Regions from separate parts of the Rhizobium sp. 01T437 genome, predicted to be linked through region 1. Evidence: riboswitches for the same ligand, from Rfam matches in the RefSeq annotation. Region 1 holds a riboswitch; the other holds the start of a gene.
The links. Region 1 has a riboswitch for FMN ahead of AC1DM5_RS18115 (DMT family transporter). Riboswitches for the same ligand answer to the same signal wherever they lie in the genome.
Positions count from the first base shown of each region.

Region 2: linked by a shared signal. The riboswitch ahead of ribB (3,4-dihydroxy-2-butanone-4-phosphate synthase) and the one ahead of AC1DM5_RS18115 (DMT family transporter) in region 1 are both predicted to bind FMN.

Region 1 covers NZ_JBFTPM010000008.1:71,829-83,553, reverse strand. The annotation lists gene clpP (ATP-dependent Clp endopeptidase proteolytic subunit ClpP) at 77-706, shown strand; gene clpX (ATP-dependent Clp protease ATP-binding subunit ClpX) at 1,012-2,289, shown strand; gene lon (endopeptidase La) at 2,692-5,112, shown strand; gene hupB (DNA-binding protein HupB) at 5,320-5,595, shown strand; FMN riboswitch at 5,717-5,869, shown strand; partial or broken gene AC1DM5_RS18115 (DMT family transporter) at 5,953-6,863, shown strand; gene AC1DM5_RS18110 (esterase-like activity of phytase family protein) at 6,960-9,161, shown strand; partial or broken gene AC1DM5_RS18105 (LysR family transcriptional regulator) at 9,243-10,140, opposite strand; gene AC1DM5_RS18100 (zinc-dependent alcohol dehydrogenase family protein) at 10,244-11,233, shown strand; gene AC1DM5_RS18095 (aldo/keto reductase) at 11,305-11,725, opposite strand, start outside.
Region 2 covers NZ_JBFTPM010000003.1:426,670-438,394, forward strand. The annotation lists gene AC1DM5_RS08285 (phenylalanine 4-monooxygenase) at 1-161, shown strand, start outside; gene AC1DM5_RS08290 (substrate-binding domain-containing protein) at 428-1,453, opposite strand; gene AC1DM5_RS08295 (ABC transporter substrate-binding protein) at 1,753-3,018, shown strand; gene AC1DM5_RS08300 (carbohydrate ABC transporter permease) at 3,103-4,089, shown strand; gene AC1DM5_RS08305 (carbohydrate ABC transporter permease) at 4,089-4,919, shown strand; gene AC1DM5_RS08310 (ABC transporter ATP-binding protein) at 4,932-5,960, shown strand; gene AC1DM5_RS08315 (ThuA domain-containing protein) at 6,036-6,821, shown strand; gene AC1DM5_RS08320 (Gfo/Idh/MocA family protein) at 6,834-7,958, shown strand; gene ribB (3,4-dihydroxy-2-butanone-4-phosphate synthase) at 8,127-8,753, opposite strand; FMN riboswitch at 8,871-9,015, opposite strand; gene AC1DM5_RS08330 (glucose 1-dehydrogenase) at 9,122-9,904, opposite strand; gene tpiA (triose-phosphate isomerase) at 9,979-10,716, opposite strand; gene AC1DM5_RS08340 (SDR family oxidoreductase) at 10,721-11,509, opposite strand; gene AC1DM5_RS08345 (sugar ABC transporter ATP-binding protein) at 11,532-11,725, opposite strand, start outside.

The DNA of each region.
Region 1 (11,725 bases):
TGGGACACTCTATGTAGGGACAAGGCATTTTTCTTTGATTCCCGGCTTTCGCCGGAAAGACGTTAAAAGGACGCACATGAGAAACCCAGTCGATACCGCTATGGCACTCGTGCCGATGGTTGTGGAACAGACCAATCGCGGTGAACGCTCCTACGACATCTATTCCCGCCTGCTCAAGGAACGCATCATCTTCCTGACGGGCCCTGTCGAGGACCATATGGCGACACTCGTCTGCGCCCAGCTTCTCTTCCTCGAGGCCGAAAACCCGAAGAAGGAAATCGCGCTCTACATCAATTCTCCGGGCGGCGTCGTTACCGCCGGCATGGCGATCTACGATACGATGCAGTTTATCAAGCCGGCCGTTTCGACGCTTTGCATCGGTCAGGCCGCTTCCATGGGCTCGCTGCTTCTGGCGGCCGGCCACAAGGACATGCGCTTCGCCACGCCGAACTCCCGCATCATGGTCCACCAGCCTTCGGGCGGTTTCCAGGGCCAGGCATCGGACATCGAGCGTCACGCCCGCGACATCCTGAAGATGAAGCGCCGCCTCAACGAGGTCTATGTGAAGCACACGGGCCGTACCTATGAGGAAGTCGAAAAGACCCTTGATCGCGACCATTTCATGGATGCGGACGAGGCCCAGACCTGGGGCGTTATCGACAAGGTTCTGACCTCGCGCATCGAAATGGAAGGCGATCAGGCCTAGTAATTAATAGGGATGGTGTTTTCGCCGCCACAGTTCTATCCCATTTGTGATTGAACAAGGGGTTTCATCTGGCGGCGGAGACGCTAATAGTAACTATTAATGCTATGTTGAATTTTTGTGACATAGCATTCGGCATTCGAAGGGGAATTCGTTGCCGCCGGTACCCGGACATGATTGATTGGGCCCGGTTCGTACCCCCTGAAGCCCTTGTCGGCAGGAACTCCGGGTAGGGAGTGCTGCCAGGGAGCTGATTGAGTGGACCGCGATTTCGCGTTCGAAATGCGGCGTGCTGGAAGGAAAGTGATATGAGCAAGGTCAGCGGCAGCAACGGCGGCGACAGTAAGAACACCCTCTATTGTTCTTTCTGCGGAAAGAGCCAGCATGAAGTCCGGAAGCTTATTGCCGGACCGACCGTGTTCATCTGCGATGAATGCGTCGAGTTGTGCATGGACATCATCCGCGAGGAGAACAAGTCCTCGATGGTCAAGTCCCGTGACGGCGTCCCGACGCCCCAGGACATCATCAAGGTCCTCGACGAATATGTCATCGGCCAGCGTCAGGCGAAGAAGATCCTGTCGGTCGCCGTTCACAACCACTACAAGCGTCTCGCGCACGCCTCCAAGAACGGCGATGTCGAATTGGCGAAGTCGAACATCATGCTGGTCGGCCCGACCGGCTGCGGCAAGACCTATCTTGCCCAGACGCTCGCCCGCATCATCGACGTTCCCTTCACGATGGCCGACGCGACCACGCTGACGGAAGCCGGCTATGTCGGTGAAGACGTCGAAAACATCATCCTGAAGCTTTTGCAGGCTGCGGATTACAATGTCGAGCGCGCCCAGCGCGGCATCGTCTACATCGACGAAGTCGACAAGATCTCCCGCAAGTCCGACAACCCGTCCATCACCCGAGACGTGTCGGGCGAGGGCGTGCAGCAGGCGCTTCTGAAGATCATGGAAGGCACGGTTGCCTCTGTCCCGCCGCAGGGCGGCCGCAAGCATCCGCAGCAGGAATTCCTGCAGGTCGACACGACGAACATCCTGTTCATCTGCGGCGGCGCCTTCGCAGGCCTCGACAAAATCATCTCTGCCCGCGGCGAGAAGACCTCGATCGGCTTCGGCGCGAGTGTCAAGGCACCGGACGACCGCCGCGTCGGCGAAGTGCTGCGCGAACTGGAGCCGGAAGATCTGGTCAAGTTCGGCCTCATTCCGGAATTCATCGGCCGTCTGCCGGTTCTGGCGACGCTGGAAGACCTCGATGAGGATGCGCTGATCCAGATCCTGTCCGAGCCGAAAAACGCGCTGATCAAGCAGTATCAGCGCCTGTTCGAGATGGAAGACGTGGAGCTGTCCTTCCACGAGGACGCGCTGCGCGAAATCGCCCGCAAGGCGATCATCCGCAAGACCGGTGCTCGCGGCCTGCGTTCGATCATGGAAAAGATCCTGCTCGACACGATGTTCGAACTGCCGGCGCTGGAAGGCGTTCGTGAAGTCGTCATCTCCGAAGAGGTCGCACGCGGCTCGGCTCGTCCGCTGTATATCTACGCCGACCGTCAGGACGAGAAGGCAAACGTTTCGGCCTGAAGCTTGAGCTGAGAACCGTTATTTTAAGGGGCTTGCCTTGTGCGGGCCCCTTTCTATTTGAAAACAGGTGCCGGGCGCTGATAATAGTTGCGGGCAAGGTTGAAAACAGCCGTCGCCGATATTGCGCAAAGGATGACCCTTGGCAATGATGCTGTGATTCCGTAGCGTGTTGCTGGCGTTGTTATTTTAGGCGGTTCGGAAATGGTAAGCGTCGCTCCAGATAGGCGCTTCATTGTGTTGGCGTTCCATGTAATAAAGCTGTCACAACCGTGGAACGCGGGCGTTAACGTGGCTTGAAAAGCGTAGTCAGAACCTCCACTTGTAACAACAAGTGAGAGTGTCGGCCGGTCCCAAGCGGCCGCGCCAAAGAGCCCGGTAACGGGACGATGGAAAGGAATAAAAATGACGAAGAAAACGTCTGTAGCGAGCACCAGCACCGCCTATCCTGTTCTCCCCCTGCGCGACATCGTGGTATTCCCCCATATGATCGTCCCGCTGTTCGTCGGACGGGAAAAGTCGATCCGCGCGCTCGAAGAGGTCATGGGTTCCGACAAGCAGATCATGCTGGTCACCCAGATCAACGCCAGCGATGATGATCCGGACCCGTCTGCGATCCATCGCGTCGGTACGGTCGCAAACGTGCTGCAGCTCCTGAAGCTGCCTGACGGTACCGTAAAGGTTCTGGTCGAAGGCCGTGCGCGCGCCGAGATCGATACCTACACGAGCCGCGAGGATTTCTACGAAGCCCTCGGCCATGTGCTCGAAGAGCCGCATGACGATCCGGTCGAACTGGAAGCTTTGTCGCGTTCCGTCGTGTCGGAATTCGAGAGCTACGTGAAGCTCAACAAGAAGATCTCGCCCGAGGTAGTCGGTGCGGCCAGCCAGATCGACGACTATTCCAAGCTCGCCGATACGGTCGCCTCGCACCTGTCGATCAAGATCACCGAGAAGCAGGAGATGCTGGAAACCACCAGCGTCAAGGCTCGCCTCGAAAAGGCGCTCGGCTTCATGGAAGGCGAGATCTCGGTCCTGCAGGTCGAAAAGCGCATCCGCTCGCGCGTCAAGCGCCAGATGGAGAAGACCCAGCGCGAATACTACCTGAATGAGCAGATGAAGGCGATCCAAAAGGAACTCGGCGACGGCGAGGAAGGCCGCGACGAGATGAGCGAACTGGAAGAGCGCATCGCCAAAACCAAGCTGTCCAAGGAAGCCCGTGAAAAGGCCGATGCGGAACTGAAGAAGCTGCGCCAGATGAGCCCGATGTCGGCGGAAGCCACCGTCGTGCGCAACTATCTGGACTGGCTGCTCGGTATTCCCTGGGGCAAGAAGTCGAAGATCAAGGCCGATCTCAACAATGCCGAGAAGATCCTCGAAGCCGATCACTTCGGTCTCGAAAAGGTCAAGGAGCGCATCGTCGAGTATCTGGCGGTCCAGGCTCGTGCCACCAAGATCAAGGGCCCCATCCTGTGCCTCGTCGGCCCTCCGGGCGTCGGCAAGACCTCGCTCGCCCAGTCGATCGCCAAGGCAACCGGCCGCGAATATGTCCGCATGGCTCTCGGCGGCGTCCGTGACGAAGCCGAAATCCGCGGCCACCGCCGCACCTATATCGGTTCGATGCCCGGCAAGGTCATCCAGTCGATGAAGAAGGCGAAGAAGTCCAACCCGCTGTTCCTGCTCGATGAGATCGACAAGCTCGGCCAGGATTATCGCGGCGATCCGTCTTCGGCTTTGCTCGAGGTACTCGATCCGGCTCAGAACTCGACCTTCATGGACCACTACCTGGAAGTCGAATACGACCTGTCGGACGTGATGTTCATCACGACGGCGAATACGCTGAACATCCCGGCTCCGCTGATGGACCGCATGGAAATCATCCGTATCGCCGGCTACACCGAAGACGAAAAGCGCGAGATCGCCAAGCGGCACCTGCTGCCGAAGGCCATCAAGGAACATGCGCTGCAGCCGAGCGAATTCTCGGTCAGCGACGATGCGCTGATGGCGATCAGCCAGCAGTACACCCGCGAAGCTGGTGTCCGTAACTTCGAACGCGAATTGATGAAGCTCGCCCGCAAGGCGGTCACAGAGATCATCAAGGGCAAGACGAAGTCAGTTCACGTTACGGCAGCGAACATTGACGATTATCTTGGCGTTCCGCGCTTCCGCCACGGCGAAGCCGAGCGCGAGGACCAGGTCGGCGTGGTCACGGGTCTTGCCTGGACGGAGGTCGGCGGCGAGCTGCTGACGATCGAAGGCGTCATGATGCCCGGCAAGGGCCGCATGACCGTCACCGGCAACCTGAAGGAAGTCATGAAGGAATCGATCTCGGCAGCGGCGTCTTACGTCCGCTCGCGCGCCGTCGATTTCGGCATCCAGCCGCCGCTCTTCGACAAGAGCGACATCCACGTGCACGTGCCGGAAGGCGCAACGCCGAAGGATGGTCCGTCTGCCGGTGTCGCGATGGCAACCGCGATCGTCTCGATCATGACCGGTATTCCGGTCAACAAGGATGTGGCAATGACGGGTGAAATCACCCTGCGCGGCCGTGTCCTGCCGATCGGCGGCCTGAAGGAAAAGCTGCTGGCCGCATTGCGCGGCGGCATCAAGAAGGTGCTGATTCCGGAAGAGAATGCCAAGGATCTGGCAGAGATTCCGGACAACGTGAAGAACAACATGGAGATCATTCCGGTCTCGCGTATGGGCGAAGTGATCAAGCACGCGCTGCTTCGTCGCCCCGAGCCGATCGAGTGGGATGGCACGGTCGAAACGCCCGTCATCGCGACGGTCGAAGGGCTCGATGATGCAGGTGCAGCCATTGCTCATTGAGCTTTGGCGGCCACATTTATGCCCAATTGTTGCAAATAGCGAAAAAGGCCGGCGGAAACGCCGGCCTTTTTTGTGAAAACGTCATGTAGACGCTTGCTTTTCCTTGATTTGCAGGGTTTTTGGGTTCTCGGCGGGCCTGATGAAAGCGATTTCTGCGCCTAGCTTACAGATTGAGTTGTTTCAAACCATTTAGAAAGGGGTGGAAACATGAACAAGAATGAACTCGTGTCCGCAGTAGCCGAAAAGGCTGGACTGACGAAGTCTGACGCAGCATCTGCCGTAGACGCAGTTTTTGATGTTGTGCAGGCCGAGCTGAAGAACAAGGGCGACATTCGTCTCGCTGGCTTCGGCAGCTTCACGGTTTCTCATCGTGCTGCCACGAAGGGTCGCAACCCGTCGACCGGCGCCGAAGTTGACATTCCGGCACGCAACGTGCCGAAGTTCACGCCCGGCAAGGGCCTGAAGGACGCCGTCAACGGCTGATACGAGATTGTCCGCCGGCCGTAAACGAGAACGGCCGCGCAGGATTTCGAGGGGGTTCGGCATCGCCGGACCCCTTTTTGTTTTCGCCGCTTGCGGCATGCAGCGCTTTGCCTTACGACGGCGATGTTCTCAGGGCGGGGTGAAAGTCCCCACCGGCGGTAAGGGCTACGGCCTGAGCCCGCGAGCGCCTTCTCAAGCCTTGGTTTGGGAAGGGTCAGCAGATCCGGTGTGATTCCGGAGCCGACGGTTAAAGTCCGGATGAAAGAGAATGAGCATGGCCGCGCGCGGGCAGGGATCTGTCGGCGCCTGCGTTCTATAGCCTCATGCGTCCTGATTTATGTTTGGTCCCTATTCCGGATGGAAGACATGAATCAGAATTCCCTTGCAATCTCGCATTCCCGCGCCTTTGCCGGTGCGGCCTTCATGGTGCTTGGAGGCGTCGTCTTCTCGCTCCTCAATGTCGTCACCCAGTGGCTCACGATGACGCTTGCCTTCCCGGCGGCTTCCGCAGCCTTCTGGCAATATGGCTTCGCCTTCCTTTTCTCCTTGCCCTTCCTGCGCAAGGTCGGCCTTTCCGCCATGCGCACGGATTATCCGTGGCGGCATATCGTGCGTGTCGTCTTTGCCGCGCTCGGCGTCGAGGCGTGGGTCTCCGGCCTCGCCTCCGTGCCGATCTGGCAGGCGATCGCGCTCGTCATGACCTCGCCCTTCTTCATCATTCTCGGCGCACGCCTTTTCCTCGGTGAACGTGTTGGCCCCGCTCGCTGGATGGCGACAGGTGTCGGCTTTATCGGCGCCATGATCATCCTCCAGCCATGGTCGGACAGCTTCACCTGGGCAGCACTTCTGCCTGTTATCTCGGCCCCCTGCTTTGGGGCGCCTCTTCGCTCGTCACCAAGAGCCTGACCGGCATTGAGAAGCCGGAGACGATCACCGTGTGGCTGCTGGTGCTGCTGACGCCGATCAATGGCGGCCTGGCGCTCGCGGCGGGCTTTGTGGTGCCGACAGGCGCCGCACTTGCTCTCTTCCTTCTGGCAGGCCTCCTGACGGTCGTGGCGCAATATCTGCTGACGCTCGCCTATGCCAGCGCCGACGCAGCCTATGTGCAGCCCTTCGACGACCTGAAACTGCCGCTGAACGTGCTCGCCGGCTGGCTTTTCTTCGGCTATGCGCCGGCTGGTTATCTGTGGCTCGGCGCTGCGCTTATCCTCGCCGCGTCGCTGTTCATCATGCGCAACGAGATGCGTCGCGAACGGCAGGCGGCCTGACGCAAACCGTACAAAATGTCGCAGGCTGTCATGTGTCTGTCATGGCAGTCCCGCAAAAAACCTCTGTTCGATTTTTTCGACATTGGGGGATTTTCAATGACATTGTCTTCGCGCAAGGCAGCGCTCGCTGCCGTGCTTTTTGCATCCGTTGCCTTCCCGGCAGCGGCTGAGCCGGTTTTCAACCGCATCGCCTCTTTCCCGGTCGCGACCAACCTGCCGGCTGACAAGGACAAGCTTTCGGCCACTTCGGCCGAGATCATCACCGCTTCGCAGGATGGCAACACGCTGATCTACAGCGACAGCCCGCTCGGCGCGATAGGCTTCATCGACATCACCGATGCCAAGGCACCCAAGGCCGGCGGCGCGCTGATGATGGACGGTGAACCGACCTCGGTCACGACTGCAGCCGGCAAGGCGCTCGTCGCCGTCAACACTGGCGAAAGCAAGCAGAAGCCGTCCGGCCGTCTGGCGATCGTCGATATCGCCGGTAAGAAGATCGATGCCACCTGCGATCTCGGCGGCCAGCCTGATTCGATTGCCCTCAACAAGGACAGGACGCTCGGCACCATCGCGATCGAAAACGAGCGCGACGAAGAGGTCAACGACGGCAAGATCCCGCAGATGCCGGCAGGCGACCTCGTCGTCTTCCAGGTCAAGACCGACGGTACCGTCGATTGCGGCACGATCAAGCACGTCGCCCTGACCGGCCTCGCTGGCGTTGCCCCGGAGGATCCGGAGCCGGAATTCGTTGCCTTCAACAGCCAGAACGAAATCGCCCTGACCCTGCAGGAAAGCAACGAGATCATCATCCTCGACGGCACGACCGGCACAGTGAAGACGCACTTCTCTGCCGGCACCGTTGATCTCACCGGCATCGACACCAAGCGTGACGGCGCCCTGAAATTCACCGGCGAGAAGAAGGGCGTCCATCGCGAGCCCGACGCTGTGAAGTGGCTGGACGACAACCGTCTCGTCGTCGCCAACGAAGGCGATTATGAAGGTGGCTCGCGCGGCTTCACCATCTTCGACAAGACCGGCAAGGTTCTCTTCGAATCCGGCAGCTCCTTCGAGCGTGCTGTCGCCGCTCTCGGCCACTATCCGGAAAGCCGCTCCTCGTCGAAGGGCGTCGAGCCGGAAGGTCTCGAAGCGGCCAAGTTCGGCGCTGACAACCTGTTCTTCCTGCTCGCCGAGCGCGCTTCCGTCGTCGGCGTCTACAAGGACACGGGCGCCGATCCGGAACTGCTGCAGATCCTGCCGTCGGGTATTTCTCCGGAAGGCGCGATCGCCATTCCGCAGCGTAACCTGCTTGCGACCGCCAACGAACTCGACCTCGGCAAAGACGGCGGTGCGCGTTCGCACGTGATGATCTACGAGCGCGGCGAAGGTGAGAAGGCCTATCCGCACATTGTCTCCGCCGAGAAGGACGGCAATCCGATCGGCTTTGCAGCTCTTTCGGGCCTCGCTGCCGTTCCTGGCAAGCCGGGCATGCTCTACGCCGTCAGCGACAGCGTCCTCGGTTCGCAGCCGACGATCTACACGATCGACGCCACCAAGAAGCCGGCCGTCATCACCGACGCGCTGGTCGTCAAGCGTGACGGCGCTCCGGCCCAGAAGCTCGACATTGAAGGCATCGCTGTTGCTGCCGACGGCTCCTTCTGGCTGGCTTCGGAAGGCTATACCGAGCGCCTGGTTCCGCATGCGCTCTACAACGTCACTGCCAAGGGCGACATCAAGACCGAGATCGCCCTGCCGAAGGAACTGCTCACCAACGAAATCCGCTACGGCTTCGAAGGTGTCACGATTATCGGCACCGGCGACGACGCAACGCTCTGGATGGCCGTTCAGCGCGAGTGGAACGATGACGAGAAGGGCTTTGTGAAGCTCCTCTCCTACAACCCGAAGAAGAAGGAATGGGGTGGCGTCCGCTACCCGCTCGACAAGACCGAGAGCGGCTGGGTCGGTCTCTCCGAAATCACCGCACAGGGCGACAGCGTCTATATCATCGAGCGCGACAACCTCGTCGGCGATGCGGCCAAGCTGAAGAAGCTCTACAAGGTCGCAATCTCCGACCTGAAGCCCGGCAAGCTCGGGGCCGAACTGCCGGTCGTCAAGAAGACGGAAGCCCATGATTTCATCGGCGACCTGAAGTCGGCCACCAATGGCTATGTTCTCGACAAGCTGGAAGGTTTCGCCTTCGACGCATCAGGCAAGGCCTATGCCGTGACCGACAATGACGGTGTGAGCGACTCCTCGGGCGAAACCCTGTTCTTCCCGGTCAACCTGACCGCAACGAACTGAGTTCGCATTCCCGCGAAATGGAAAGGCCGGGCTTTGCCTGGCCTTTTTCTTTGGCTCGATCACTCTGACGACCCGACGGACCTAGACCATGAATTTGGGCAGAGCGGCCGCCAATGCGTCGACGGCAAGACGGATCCTGAGCGGCAGGTGCGGTGTCTGCAGCCAGAGCGCATGGCAGTCATAAAGAAACTCCGGCTGACCCGGCAAGCACTTCCAGCGCTCCAGCCTGTACGCGGTCGCGGATGAGCCAGTAGGGCAGCCAGGCAAGCCCCATGCCGGCCGTTGCTGCATCTGCAATCGCATCGAGATCGTCGAGCCGCAATCGGCTGTTTGGCCGAACTTCCACCGGAGGCTGGTCGCCATGCGGGAAGAGCCATGGGCTGAAGCGGGCAGAGCGTGCGTAGATGATCGCATTGTGCCTGCCGATATCTTCGATCTGCTCAGGTCTACCATGCGCATCGAGATAGCCCGCTGAGGCGCAGACCACCATGCGCTGGCGCGCGACGCGTCGCGCGATAATGCCTGACCTGTCTGCTAGTTCGCCGGTCCGGATCGCGAGATCGTAACCGTCATCGGCGAGATCGGTAATGGGATCGCTGAGCGACAGATCGAGTTGGAGGTTCGGATATCGCTTTGCAAGCTCGATCAGAACCGGAAGCACGCAATGCCGGCCAAAATGCGCGGGCATGGTGACACGCAGCTTTCCGCATGGTTCGGAAAGATGATCGATCGCAAGCGCATCCGCTGCCTCCGTCTCGGCAAGGATCATCCGGCAACGTTCATAATAGGCACGTCCGAAGTCCGTCAGGCTCTGGCGGCGTGTCGTCCGGCTGATAAGGCTGACCCCCAATCGCTCTTCCAGAAAGCGGATGTGCTTGCCGACCATGGGCCCGGATAGGCCGAGTGCCGCCGCCGCTGCCGCAAACGAGCCCAGATCCACGGCCTTCACGAAGACGGTCATGCTGGTGAGACGATCCATATTGCAAACTCATGGTTTCTTCTGTCTTGCCTTTGGACCAATTTATCTTCTGCAGTCCGCTTGTCATAGCTCATTCGGTTCAATTGTTTTGGAGTCGATGGAAATGGCACGCATTATCCGCTTCCACGAGCTGGGTGGTCCCGAGGTTCTTCGCATCGAGGATGTAAATGTGCCGGCACCCGGGCCGGGGCAGGTTCAAATCCGCGTCAAGGCGCTGGGCATCAACAGAGCCGAGGCGCTGCTGCGGTCCGGCAACTACATCGAGACTGCGCCTCTGCCATCTGGCCTGGGCCTCGAAGCGGCCGGCATCGTCGAGGCGGTAGGCGAGGGCGTCGATGGCTTTGCGCCGGGTGACGGCGTCAGCATCATTCCGCCGATTTCCATGGTGCGCACACCGGCCTATGGCGAACTGGTCGCATTTCCCGCTGAATACGTGGTCATGCACCCGCCGTCGCTCTCCTGGGTGGCGGCAGCCGCGACTTGGATGCAATATCTCACGGCCTATGGCGCGCTCATCGATATTGCTCGGCTGCAGAAGGGCGATTTCATTGCCGTTACCGCGGCATCGAGCAGCGTGGGGCTTGCTGCGATCCAGATCGCCAACATGGTGGGTGCCACGCCGATCGCGATCACGAGGACCGCGGCGAAACGTCAGTCATTGCAGGATGCCGCCGCCGCGCATGTCATTGCATCGCAGGAGGAGGACCTTGAAATACGGCTGAGGGAAATCGCCGGGGCGGATGGCGTACGGGTCGTCTTCGACGCCGTGGCAGGCCCGATCTTCGAACCGCTGACGGCAGCAATGTCATCGGGCGGCATTCTCATCGAATATGGGGGACTGAGCTCGGCGCCGACGCCCTTTCCTCTGCCTGCCGTGCTCGGAAAATGTCTGACGCTGCGCGGCTATCTCGTTCACGAAATCACCCGCGATCCGGCCCGGCTGGACGCGGCAAAGCGGTTTATTCTGGAAGGGCTCGAATCCGGTGCTCTCAAACCCGTCATATCGAGAACATTCCCCTTCGAGCAGATCGTCGAGGCGCATCGCTTCCTGGAATCGAACGAGCAGTTCGGCAAGATTGTCGTAACGGTTTGATCCAGCACGGCCGGATGGATAGATCAGGCCCGGCTATCTCGGCTGGCCGGGTCTGAGCAATCAGTCAGGGCCTACCAGCGCTGATGCACATGCGGTGCGATCAGACGCTCATAGATCTCGCGCGTGGCGGCCATGACGTCGGCAGAGAGCGGCGCAAGATCGGCAGCGGCTGCGTTCGCCTTGGCCTGCTCGGCATTTCGTGCACCGGGGATGACGACGGTGACGGCTTCTGCCATCAGGATCCAGCGCAGCGCAAAGGCCGCCATGCCGGCGCCTGCAGGAACGAGCTTGCGCACTTCCTCGACCGCCTGCAGGCCGACCTCGAAGGGTACGCCCGAAAAGGTTTCGCCGACATCGAAAGCTTCGCCGTTACGGTTGAAGTTGCGGTGGTCGTCGCTGGCGAACTTCGTGTCGCGGGTGATCTTGCCGGAGAGCAGGCCGCTTGCGAGCGGCACGCGGGCGATGATCGCCACGTTCTTGCGGCGGGCTTCG
Region 2 (11,725 bases), on a different contig from region 1:
TCAGGACGCCCTACCGGATCGATATCCTCCAGCCGATCTACTACGTCATCGACAGTTTTGCCGATCTCGAAGCGATCGTGGAGCAGGATATCGAAGGCACGATCCTGAAGGCGAAATCGCTGGGTGATTTCGCACCCACTTTCGAGGCCAAAGCTTCGTGAATCGCTGATAATATCGCGGCTGCGAGAATTGAGCGCGGGCTCTCCCTCTGCCGATTGTCCAACATTGGCAGTACAGACGTCGTAACCCTTCAGCACCGAGCGGGCAGCGAGGCGACAACCTCGCCTCAAGCGATGCGCTTGGCCTTGGCGAGCGACCAATATGCCGGTCCCCACTCGACCCTGTGTCCGATGTCGACGCGCGAGTTCCTGGCGATCACGCAAGACAGCGCGATGATATCAGCAAGGCTTCACAAACGCCCAATCGCTCAGGTCCGGAGCGCCCGCACTGGCCCGGTGGACTCGCGAAGGATGAGCTCAACCGGCCACAATTCGTGAATCTCCGTCGGCGAACGCCCGGCCAAAAGTTGCAGCACGAGATCGGCGCACCGCGTACCAGCCGCACGCATCGACGACCGGGTTGCCGACAGCGAGGGGACCATATTGTCGGCCGTCAGATAGGGAAAGACGTCATCGTGAGCAATGACCGAGACATCGCTGCCGATCTGGAGCCCAAGCGAACGCGCCGCACGGTAAATGCCGAGCGCTGTCATCATCGACCCCGCGACAAACGCGGTCGGCCGCTTCGGCTGCTCGAGAAATGACCGCGCAAAGCGGAAACCGAGTTCGTCGGTGAAATTGCCGTTGGCGATCAGTTGCGGATCGACATCGATCCCGTGGCTCTGCAGGGCGCTGCGGTAACCGATGTCGCGATGCAGCGCATAAGTCGCGCCCTCGCGGCCATTGATCATCGCAATCCTCGTATGACCGAGATCGATCAGATGCGAGGTCGCGCGGCGCACAGCCCCTTCATTATCGATATCGAGCCAGGGGTGCGGCACGTCGATGTCTGAACGGCCATGAACGAGAAACGGCATTCCCAGTTCATGCAGCAGCGCGATGCGCTGGTCATTGGGTCGAGGCGAATGCACGATGATCGCATCCACCCGCTGACTTTCCGCCAGCCGCCTGTAGAGTTGCATCTCGGCATCATACTCGGGATTGGCCATCGGAATGACCAGGATATCAGTGTCTTCCGTGATAAGACGCTCCGCCATGCCGGCCATGAATTCCGCGAAATGGAACTCGCCAGCGCGCCCCATGACGACGCCAATGGCGCCAACCCGGCCGGTTTTCAGCCTAACCGCATTGACGTTCGGCCGGTAGCCCAGCCGCACGGCCTCTTGGACGACGCGGGCGCGCGTCACCTCGCTTACCTCGGGGTAGCCACTGAGCGCACGGCTGACGGTCGTTGGAGACAATCCAAGTTGTTTTGCGAACTCTTTGAGTTTCATTGACCGAAATAACTTTCATCGCCTGCGCTGCCGGGCATCTATACCATCGGCCTCGCAAATTCCACATTCTATGCCGTCGATTATATTTTCTCAAATCGATTTCAATTTTATCCGCCGCCGGATAAACACCGGCGCGAATTAGGAAATCATGGCATTTGGGTTTATCATTGATTTTCAACGATATTTTGGATATATGAACAAGTATAGGTCGCAGACAAGAACCTCCCTTGACACGGTATCGAGCTTCTGACAGTTTTTCACAACCAAATCGATTTCAATTTGGTCTTTGGGAGGAGAAAATGAAGTTTCGTTTCACAGCGGCCGCCCTTGCGGCTGCGCTTATTGGCGCGTCAGTTCCGTCCTTTGCCGCCGAGATCAGCATTTCAGCGAGCTCTACCGGCAAGAACCTCGATCTATTCCGCAGGCAGCTCGATGCCTTCGAGAAAGCCACCGGCAATACGGTCAAGATCGTAACCATGCCGCCCTCATCCACTGAACAGTTTTCGCAGTATCGGCTCTGGCTCGCAGCCGGCAACACGGATGTCGATGTCTACCAGACGGATGTTATCTGGGCCCCGCAGCTGGCAGACCAGTTCGTCGACCTGAAGGATGCCACCAAGGACGTCGTCGGCGACTTTTTCTCGGCGATCGTTGCCTCCCAGACCGTGAACGGCCGCCTGGTTGCAATGCCGCTTTATACGGACGCGCCGGCCCTCTTCTACCGCAAGGATCTGCTTGAGAAATACGGCAAGCAGGCGCCGAAGACCTGGGACGAGATGGAGGCAACCGCCAAGGAAATCCAGGAGAAGGAACGCGCCGCCGGCCAGAAGGATCTCTGGGGTTACGTCTTCCAGGGCAATGCCTATGAAGGCCTGACCTGCGATGCGCTGGAATGGGTCAAGTCCTCGGGCGGTGGCCAGATCATCGAGACCGACGGAACGATTTCGATCAATAACGAGAAGGCTGCGGCAGCGCTCGATCGCGCCAAGGGCTGGATCGGCACGATTTCACCGAGCGGTGTGCTCGCCTATCAGGAGGAAGAATCCCGCGGTGTCTGGCAGACCGGCAACGCCGTCTTCATGCGTAACTGGCCCTACGCCTATGCGCTGGGCAACGGCGCCGACAGCCCGGTCAAGGGCAAGTTCGACGTGACGACACTTCCCGTTGCCGCAGAAGGCGACAAACCCTCCTCGACGCTCGGCGGCTGGTATCTCGCCGTCTCGAAATATTCGAAGAACCCGGATGCGGCGATCGAACTCGTCAAGTTCCTGACGTCGAAGGAAAGCCAAAAGCAGCGCGCCATCGAGCTTTCCAACCTGCCGACCTTGTCGGCGCTTTATGACGACAAGGACATTGCTTCTGCGCAGCCGTTCATGCCGAATTGGAAGCCGATCTTCGAAAACGCGGTGCCGCGGCCGTCGGCTGTTGCCAAGGTCAAGTATAACGAGGTTTCCGCCAAGTTCTGGACCGCCGTGCACAATACGCTCTCCGGCAGCGGTACAGCCGAAGAAAACCTAGAGCTTCTCGAAGCCGATCTGACGACGCTGCAAGGCAGCGGCTGGTAACAAATCAAGGCGGCAGCGTCGGATATCTCGTCGCTGCCGCTTCCGATAACGCCGTCGTCGATTGTCTCATGAAGCGGATATTCCATGAGTGAAGTTGCAGTCTCCCAAAATCTGAGCACAGGCGCGCGCACGAAGGCAATCGCTTCGGATCTGCGCTCGGAACGTGTCCGATCCGCCTGGATCTTCCTAGCTCCGACCCTGCTGATCCTGGCCATCGTTGCCGGCTGGCCGCTGTTCCGCACCATATATTTCAGCTTCACCAACGCGTCGCTGACGAACCTCGGCGATGCCCAGTTCGTCGGCTTCGACAATTACCTCTCCTGGGTCACCCTGAAGAGCGGCCGCACGATCTATAGAGGACTGCTGGCCGATCCCGCCTGGTGGGGCGCAGTCTGGAACACGGCAAAATTCACGCTGTTGTCGGTGACGATCGAAACCGCGCTCGGCCTCATCGTCGCCCTTGTGTTGAACGCGCAATTCGTTGGCCGCGGCATCGTGCGCGCCGCTATCCTCATTCCCTGGGCGATCCCGACCATCGTCTCCGCCAAAATGTGGGCATGGATGCTCAACGACCAGTTCGGCATCCTCAACGACATGTTTCTCAGCCTCGGGCTCATCAGCCAGAAGATCGCGTGGACCGCTGATCCTCAGACAGCGATGATCGCCGTTCTGATCGTCGACGTCTGGAAGACAACGCCTTTCATGGCGTTGCTGATCCTCGCCGCCCTGCAAATGGTTCCGGCCGATATTTACGAAGCCGCAAAGATCGACGGCATCAACCCCATCAAAGTGTTCTGGCGTCTGACCCTTCCGCTGATCCGCCCGGCAATCATGGTCGCTGTGATCTTCCGCATGCTCGATGCCATGCGCATCTTCGACCTGATCTACGTGCTGACACCGAACAACGCCCAGACCAAGACCATGTCGGTGATGGCGCGCGAAAACCTCTTCGATTTCGACAAGTTCGCCTATGGCGCAACCGCCTCCACTGTTCTCTTTCTTATCATCGCGTCCGTTACCGTGCTCTACATCTGGCTCGGCCGCGTCAATCTCGGCGGAGACGAACGCTGATGCTGCTCACAGCCACGAAGAATACACTGTTCTATCTGCTGGTCGCGGTCATCGTCATCATCGCGGTCTTCCCGTTCTATTACGCGATACTAACAAGCTTCAAAGCCGGCACCGCGCTCTTCGAGGTCACCTACTGGCCGACCTCGATCTCGCTGGAAAACTATACCGGCGTGTTGACGACCGGTAGCTTCATCCGCAGCCTCGGCAATTCGCTGCTCATTGCCTGCCTCGTGGTCGCCGCCTCTTTGCTGCTCGCCGTGACCGCATCCTACGCGCTTGCCCGCGTGCATTTCCGGGGCCGGGCACTCTTGATGCTGACCATCCTCTCGGTCTCGATGTTCCCACAGATCGCTGTGCTCGCAGGGCTATTCGAACTCGTTCGCTGGATCGGCATCTTCAACACTCCCTTCGCGCTGATCTTCTCCTATATGATCTTCACCCTGCCTTTCACGGTGTGGGTGCTGACGACCTTCATGCGGGATCTGCCGATCGAGATCGAGGAAGCGGCCATCGTCGATGGCGCCTCCCCCTGGGTCATCATCACGCAGGTGTTTATGCCGCTGATGTGGCCGGCCCTGGTCACCACCGGCCTGCTCGCCTTCATCACGGCCTGGAATGAATTTCTGTTCGCCCTGACTTTCACCTCGTCGGATGCGCAACGGACGGTGCCGGTAGCGATCGCTCTCCTTTCGGGCGGCAGTCAGTTCGAAATCCCCTGGGGCAATATCATGGCGGCATCGGTCATCGTTACCGTGCCCGTCGTCATCCTTGTTCTTATTTTTCAACGCCGGATCATTTCCGGGCTGACCGCCGGCGGCGTCAAAGGCTGAGGAAAGCGAGATATGGCACAAATTAGATTAGACAATATCCGCAAGAGCTTCGGCGCATTCGAAGTCATCAAGGGCGTTAGCATGGACATCCGCAAGGGTGAATTCATGGTCTTCGTCGGCCCGTCCGGTTGCGGCAAGTCCACCTTGCTGCGACTGATCTCGGGACTGGAGGACATAACGTCAGGCACGCTTTCCTTCGATGGTCAGCCAGTCAATCGTCTTTCCCCGTCGAAGCGCGGAATCGCCATGGTCTTCCAGTCCTACGCGCTCTATCCGCATATGACGGTCTACGAAAACATGGCCTTCGGCATGAAGCTCTCCGGCCGAACCAGGGAAGAATGCAAGGCGCGCGTCGAACAGGCAGCCGGCATGCTGCAGCTCTCACCCTATCTGGAGCGCCTGCCGCGCCAGCTTTCGGGCGGCCAACGCCAGCGCGTGGCCATTGGCCGCGCCATCGTTCGCGACCCGAAGGTCTTCCTGTTCGACGAACCATTGTCGAACCTTGATGCTGCGTTGCGCGTCGCCACAAGGCTGGAGATCGCCAAGCTTCACCGCGGCATGCATGACACGACGATGATCTATGTCACTCACGATCAGGTCGAGGCCATGACGCTTGCCGATCGCATCTGCGTTCTTCGCGATGGCGTCGTCGAACAGGTCGGAACTCCGATCGAACTCTACGAAACCCCGAACTCAATCTTCGTCGCCGGCTTCATCGGCTCGCCGAAAATGAACTTCCTCTCCGGACCGTTCGCGGCTCCCTATAATGCCCACACGATCGGGGTGCGAGCCGAACATATGGAGTTTAGAGATCAGGACCCTGCCTGGACGGGCACTGTCATCCACTCAGAAATCCTCGGCTCGGACAGCTTCGTCTATCTCGACATCGGCTCAGCCGAACCGCTCACCGTTCGAGAAACCGGCGTATCGAGCCACCAGCCCGGCCAGCAACTGGGCGTGTCGCCGGTCAAGGATCGCATTCACCGTTTCGACCAATCCGGACGCGCCCTCGAAAAGGTCCCTTTCAAGGGCGCAGCCTGACCACCAATCAAACAAACAGGATCCGACCGCTTCCCATCGGTTCCGGTCCGCCACTTGCTGTGAAGGAGCAGAAACTTGTCTATTCGCACCATCGTCTGGGGTGAGAACATCCACGAAAATACCAATGCCATTGTTCGGGAGATCTATCCGGACGGCATGCACACCACGATCGCCAAGGCGTTGAACACCGATCCGGCTATTTCCGCGACCACGGCAACGCTGCAGGAACCCGAACACGGCCTCAGCGAAGCCCGGCTTGCCGAGACCGACGTTCTGACCTGGTGGGGCCACAAGGACCATGGCGCGGTCTCCGATGTCGTCGTCGAGCGCGTCGCCAAGCGGGTGTGGGAAGGCATGGGCCTGCTCGTGCTGCATTCCGGCCATTTCTCGAAGATCTTCAAGCGGCTGATGGGCACGCCCTGTGCGCTCAAATGGCGCGAGGCGGGTGAGCGCGAGCGCCTGTGGACGATCAATCAGCGCCATCCGATCGCCGCCGGCATCAGTGAGCATTTCGAGTTGGAAAACGAAGAAATGTACGGCGAGCAGTTTTCCGTGCCGGAGCCGCTGGAAACGGTGTTCATCTCCTGGTTCCAGGGCGGCGAAGTTTTCCGGTCTGGCCTCACCTGGCGCCGTGGTGCGGGCAATATCTTCTATTTCCGCCCCGGCCACGAAACCTACCCGACCTATCACGATGCAAACGTGCAGAAGGTGCTGATCAACGGCGTGAAGTGGGCCTATAACCCGCAGGGCGACCTGAAGAGCATCACCGATGCTCCCAATGTGCCGGTAGAGAAGGCACTGGAGCCGATCGTCGAGCGCGGCCCGAGACTGCACCAGGCCGGCGAAGCCGGTTACCGCTGAGGAGACGAGCAAATGCGTCTACTCGTTCTAGGTACGGGCATGATGGCCAAAAACCAGGTTGCCAACTTCCTCGCCATCGATGGCGTCGAAGTGGTCGGTGCCGTCGACACGGATCGGACTCGGCTCGATGAATTCGCCGATCATTTCAACATCGAAAAACGCTTCAGCACGCTCGAAGAGGCGATTGTCTGGGGTGGGTTCGATGCGGCCACAAACGTCACGCCCGACCGTGTCCACCACGCAACCAGCCTGGCTTTGATCGCTGCCGGCAAGCACGTCTTCTGCGAAAAACCCTTGGCGGAAAACTATGCGCACGCCCTCGAAATGACGGAAGCAGCTGAGGCCGCCGGCGTGATCAACATGGTGAACCTCACCTATCGCAACGTCGCACCGCTGCAGCGCGCCCGCGAGATGGTGTTGGCAGGCGAACTTGGCACCATCCGCCATGTCGAGGCCTCCTATCTGCAGAGCTGGCTGGTGTCTCGCGCCTGGGGCGACTGGCGCACGGAATCGCGCTGGCTGTGGCGTCTTTCCACCGGTCACGGTTCGAACGGCGTGCTCGGCGATGTCGGCATTCATATTCTCGATTTTGCCGCCTATGGCGCTGCGACCGATATCGACCATGTCTTTGCGCGTCTCAAGACCTTCAACAAGGCGCCGGGCGGCCAGATCGGCGAATATATGCTCGATGCCAATGACAGCTTCACCATGTCGGTCGATTTCGCCAACGGCGCGCTTGGCGTCATCCATGCGACACGCTGGGCAACCGGTCATCTGAACGAGCTGAAGCTGCGCATCTATGGCGAAAAAGGCAGTCTCGAAGTCACCCATCGTCCTGACGGCTCGGATCTTCGCGGCTGCTTCGGTGACGATATTGAAAGCGCCACCTGGCGGGACATCGAGGTGCCGGCAGTGGTAACCAACTACCAGCGCTTTGCCGAAGCGGTCAGGACCGGAAAGCAGGACGATCCCACCTTCCGCCATGCCGCCAACCTGCAGAAGGTCATCGACCTCGCGATCGTATCGGAGAAAGAACGTCGGGAGTTCAATCTGCTGGCCTCCGAGAGCCTGGAAGGCATGGCCGGCCAGGAACGCAAGACGGACGATCAGGGGCCGGCGCTAGCACTCGTCGTCTAAAGGTATCGTGAAATATCGAAGGCCCGCGTGATCGGGCCTTCGTCGAGCTAACAGCTCACGCTGCTTATCCGTGCCAGAGCACGGGTGCCTCGTTGCGGACTAGACAAGCGGCACCCACGCGGATCTTGGTTCGCCGTGGCTCTTCTACGCCAGGCCAAGGCGCGCTTACTAGGCGGCCTTAACAGGCGCGCTCACGCCCCGATAGGCAATGAGATCCTCGATTGTGATCAGATGGAGGCCGTGCCGTTCGGCAAACCGCTCAAGCTCGGGCAGGCGCGCCATCGTGCCATCATCATTGGCCACTTCGCAGATGACACCCGACGGCGACAGGCCTGCAAGCCTTGCGAGGTCGACAGCCGCCTCGGTATGGCCGGGACGAGAAAGCACGCCGTTCGGATGCGCCCGCAGCGGGAAGATATGGCCGGGCCGCGCAAAATCCTCGGGGCGGGAATTCTCGGCAATGAGCGCACGAACCGTCGCGGCGCGGTCAGCGGCCGAAATTCCGGTCGTCGTTTCAGGAATATAGTCAACCGATACGGTGAAAGCGGTCTTCAAAAGTTCGGTATTGTTGGGGACCATCTGCGGGATCTGCAGTTCGTCGAGCCGCTCGCCTTCCATGGCCACACAGATGAGGCCGCGGGCATAATTCATCATGAAGGCGATCGCCTGCGGGGTGATCGCCTCGGACGCGATGACGAGGTCGCCCTCGTTTTCACGATCACGATCGTCGACGACGACCACGATCTCACCACGCGCAATCGCGGCGATCGCATCTTCGATTTTGGAAATTGCCATCTTCTCTGCCTTTCAAGGGTTAGCCGCAGCGTGCGGCATACATGGCCTGTCAAAAGCCACCATTTTCCCTTGGGCGAACAAGCATATGAAACACCGCGTGCCGAGCGGTGTCCTCTGCGTTGCTCTCTTCCATCCGGACTGTGACCGTCGGCTCCGGCATCTCACCGGATCTGCTGACCCTTCGCTTCCACGAAGGCGCTCGCGGGCTCCGAGTTGCCTCGATACCGCCGGTGGGGAATTGCACCCCGCCCTGAGAACATTACTTAGATAGATGATGAAGGCCTTGTTCTGCAAGAGGTTGGGTACAGATCTCGTCGCGGGAATTGCCTCGCAGGGGTGAAAGCACCGTTTCCTATTGCCGAACAGAGCTAGGACATGATGAGGCCGCCATCGACATTGATGGTCTGGCCGGTAATGTAGGCTGCATCGTCGCTGGCAAGGAAGGTGACCAGGCCGGCGACGTCTTCGCCGGAACCGGCGCGCTTCATCGGGATGCCTTCGACCCATTCCTTCATCAGTTCGCCGGGGCCGTAATTGCCGAGCAGCTTGCCCCATGCCTGGTCGTTATAGGCCCACATGTCAGTCTCGATGATGCCCGGGCAGAAGGCGTTGACGGTGATGCCGTCGGTCGCGACTTCCTTGGCGAGGCTCTGGGTGATGCCGACGACACCCATCTTCGAGGCGGCATAGTGCGGCGTATAGATGAAGCCGTCGCGCGCCTGGCCGGAGGCCGTGTTAATGATACGGCCGCCGCGGCCGTGCTTGCGCATGCGGGCGATCGCTTCCTGGGCGCAGAGGAACACGCCTTTGGTGTTGACGGCCATGACCTTGTCCCACTCGCCCTCGGTCATATCCTCGATGCGGGCGATGGTGATGACGCCGGCATTCTGGATGGAGACATCGACTGCGCCGAATGCCTGCTCGGCTGCGTCGTAAAGGGCCTTGACGCTTGCCTTGTCAGTGACGTCGCCAACGAAGGAAATAGCCTTGCCGCCATCGGCCTTGATCTGTTCGGCCACGCCATGCACGCTGTCTTCATTGGCCGAAACGACGAGATTGGCGCCTTCGCGCGCAAAGCGTTTGGCGATCGCAGCACCGATACCGCGGCTTGCACCGGTAATGACGACGGTCTTGTTTTCAAAACGTTGCATTCTCTCTTCCTTTCAACGGTGCCGGCGTGAGCGCGCCGATCTGCACCGGCGACACTTGTCTCCGCACTCGGAGTTCAAACGGCCGCCGAAATAATCCCAGCGAATTCCGACGCCTTCAGCGAAGCGCCGCCGACCAGCGCTCCGTCCACATTGCGAAGCCCGAATATCGCCTCTGCATTGGATGCCTTGACCGAGCCGCCATAGAGGATCTTGACCGAATGGCCATCGCTGCCCAGCCGCTCTTCGAGCATCTGCCGGATCGCCGCATGGACCTCCTCGATCTGTTCGTGGGTCGGCACCAGTCCGGTTCCGATTGCCCAGACGGGTTCATAGGCGACGACAAGATTTCGGCTGGTAGCACCCTCGGGGACAGATCCCCGCAGTTGTTCGCCGACCACTTCGATTGCCCGGCCTTCGTCGCGCTCATGGCGTGTCTCACCGACGCAGACGATCGAAATCAAGCCTGCCCGATGCGCGGCAAGCGCCTTCCCCAGCACAATCTCATCGTCCTCGCCGTTCAGGACACGGCGTTCGGAATGTCCGAGGATGACATAGCGCGCACCGAGATCTGCAAGCATTTCGGCGGAAATTTCGCCCGTGTGGGCACCCGACGACTGCGCGTGGCAATCCTGCGCGCCGATGGCGAGATCCGTATCCTTGACCCGCTCCACGGCGCGGTCGATCAGCGTGAAGGGCGGGCAGACGACGATATCGCACGTCGCACCGCCCGTTAGCCCCTTCAGCGCCTCGATCTCAGCTTGGGAGGAGACGAGACCGTTCATTTTCCAATTGCCTGCGATCAGTTTACGCATGTCATCACCAGCAGCAGAAGCCGCCGTCGACGAGCAGATCGACGCCCGTCACGAAGCTTGCGGCATTCGACAAGAGGAAGACGGCCGGACCGACCATCTCGTCGACACCAGCCATGCGCTGCATCGGCGTCTGTTCCTCGAAGAGCTTGGTCTGATGCACCATCTCCGGCCGGGTATTCATCGGCGTTGCGGTATAGCCCGGCGAAATCGTGTTGACGCGGATGCCGCGCCCGACCCATTCCATCGCCAGCGACTTCGACATATGGATCACGCCCGCCTTGGAGGCGTTGTAATGGGCCTGACTAAGACCGCGGTTGACGATGACGCCGGACATGGAGGCGATGTTGACGATGGAGCCGCGGCCGTTCTTCAGCATGGCGCGCGCTTCGGCCTGGCAGGAAAGGAAGACGCCCTTCAGGTTGATGTCCATCAGCGTCTGATACTGGTCCTCTTCCATTTCCTCGGCGGGATTGGCGTTGGCGATGCCGGCCGCATTGACGGCAAGCGACAGGGCGCCGAGATCGGCTTCGGTGCGAGCGACGGCATCCGCCAGGGACGACTTGCTGGTCACATCGGCGGCGATCTCGATCGAGCGGCGACCGACAGTCCGGATATGGCTGGCGGTATTGGCAAGACCATCGTCGCTGCGGCGGTCGAGAAGCGCCACGTCAGCGCCGCACTGGGCAAGACCGATGGCGATCCTTTGCCCGATGCCGCTGCCGGCGCCGGTCACGATGGCGACCTGGCCGCTGAGATCAAATAGTTTCGGTGCGTTCAGAGAGATGTCGGACACCGCTCTTCCTTTCTGTCTTTGCCTAGATTGTCGCCAGTTCCATGACCGAGACGTCGTTCGCCTCGTCACGCTTCAAAATGCCTGCCTGCTTGCCCTGAGCCAGCACGAGAATGCGGTTCGATACGCCGAGAACCTCCTCGAGGTCGGAGCTTACGACGATGACCGCGACACCCTGCTTGGCCAGGTTGACGATGATATCGTAGATGCCGGCGCGGG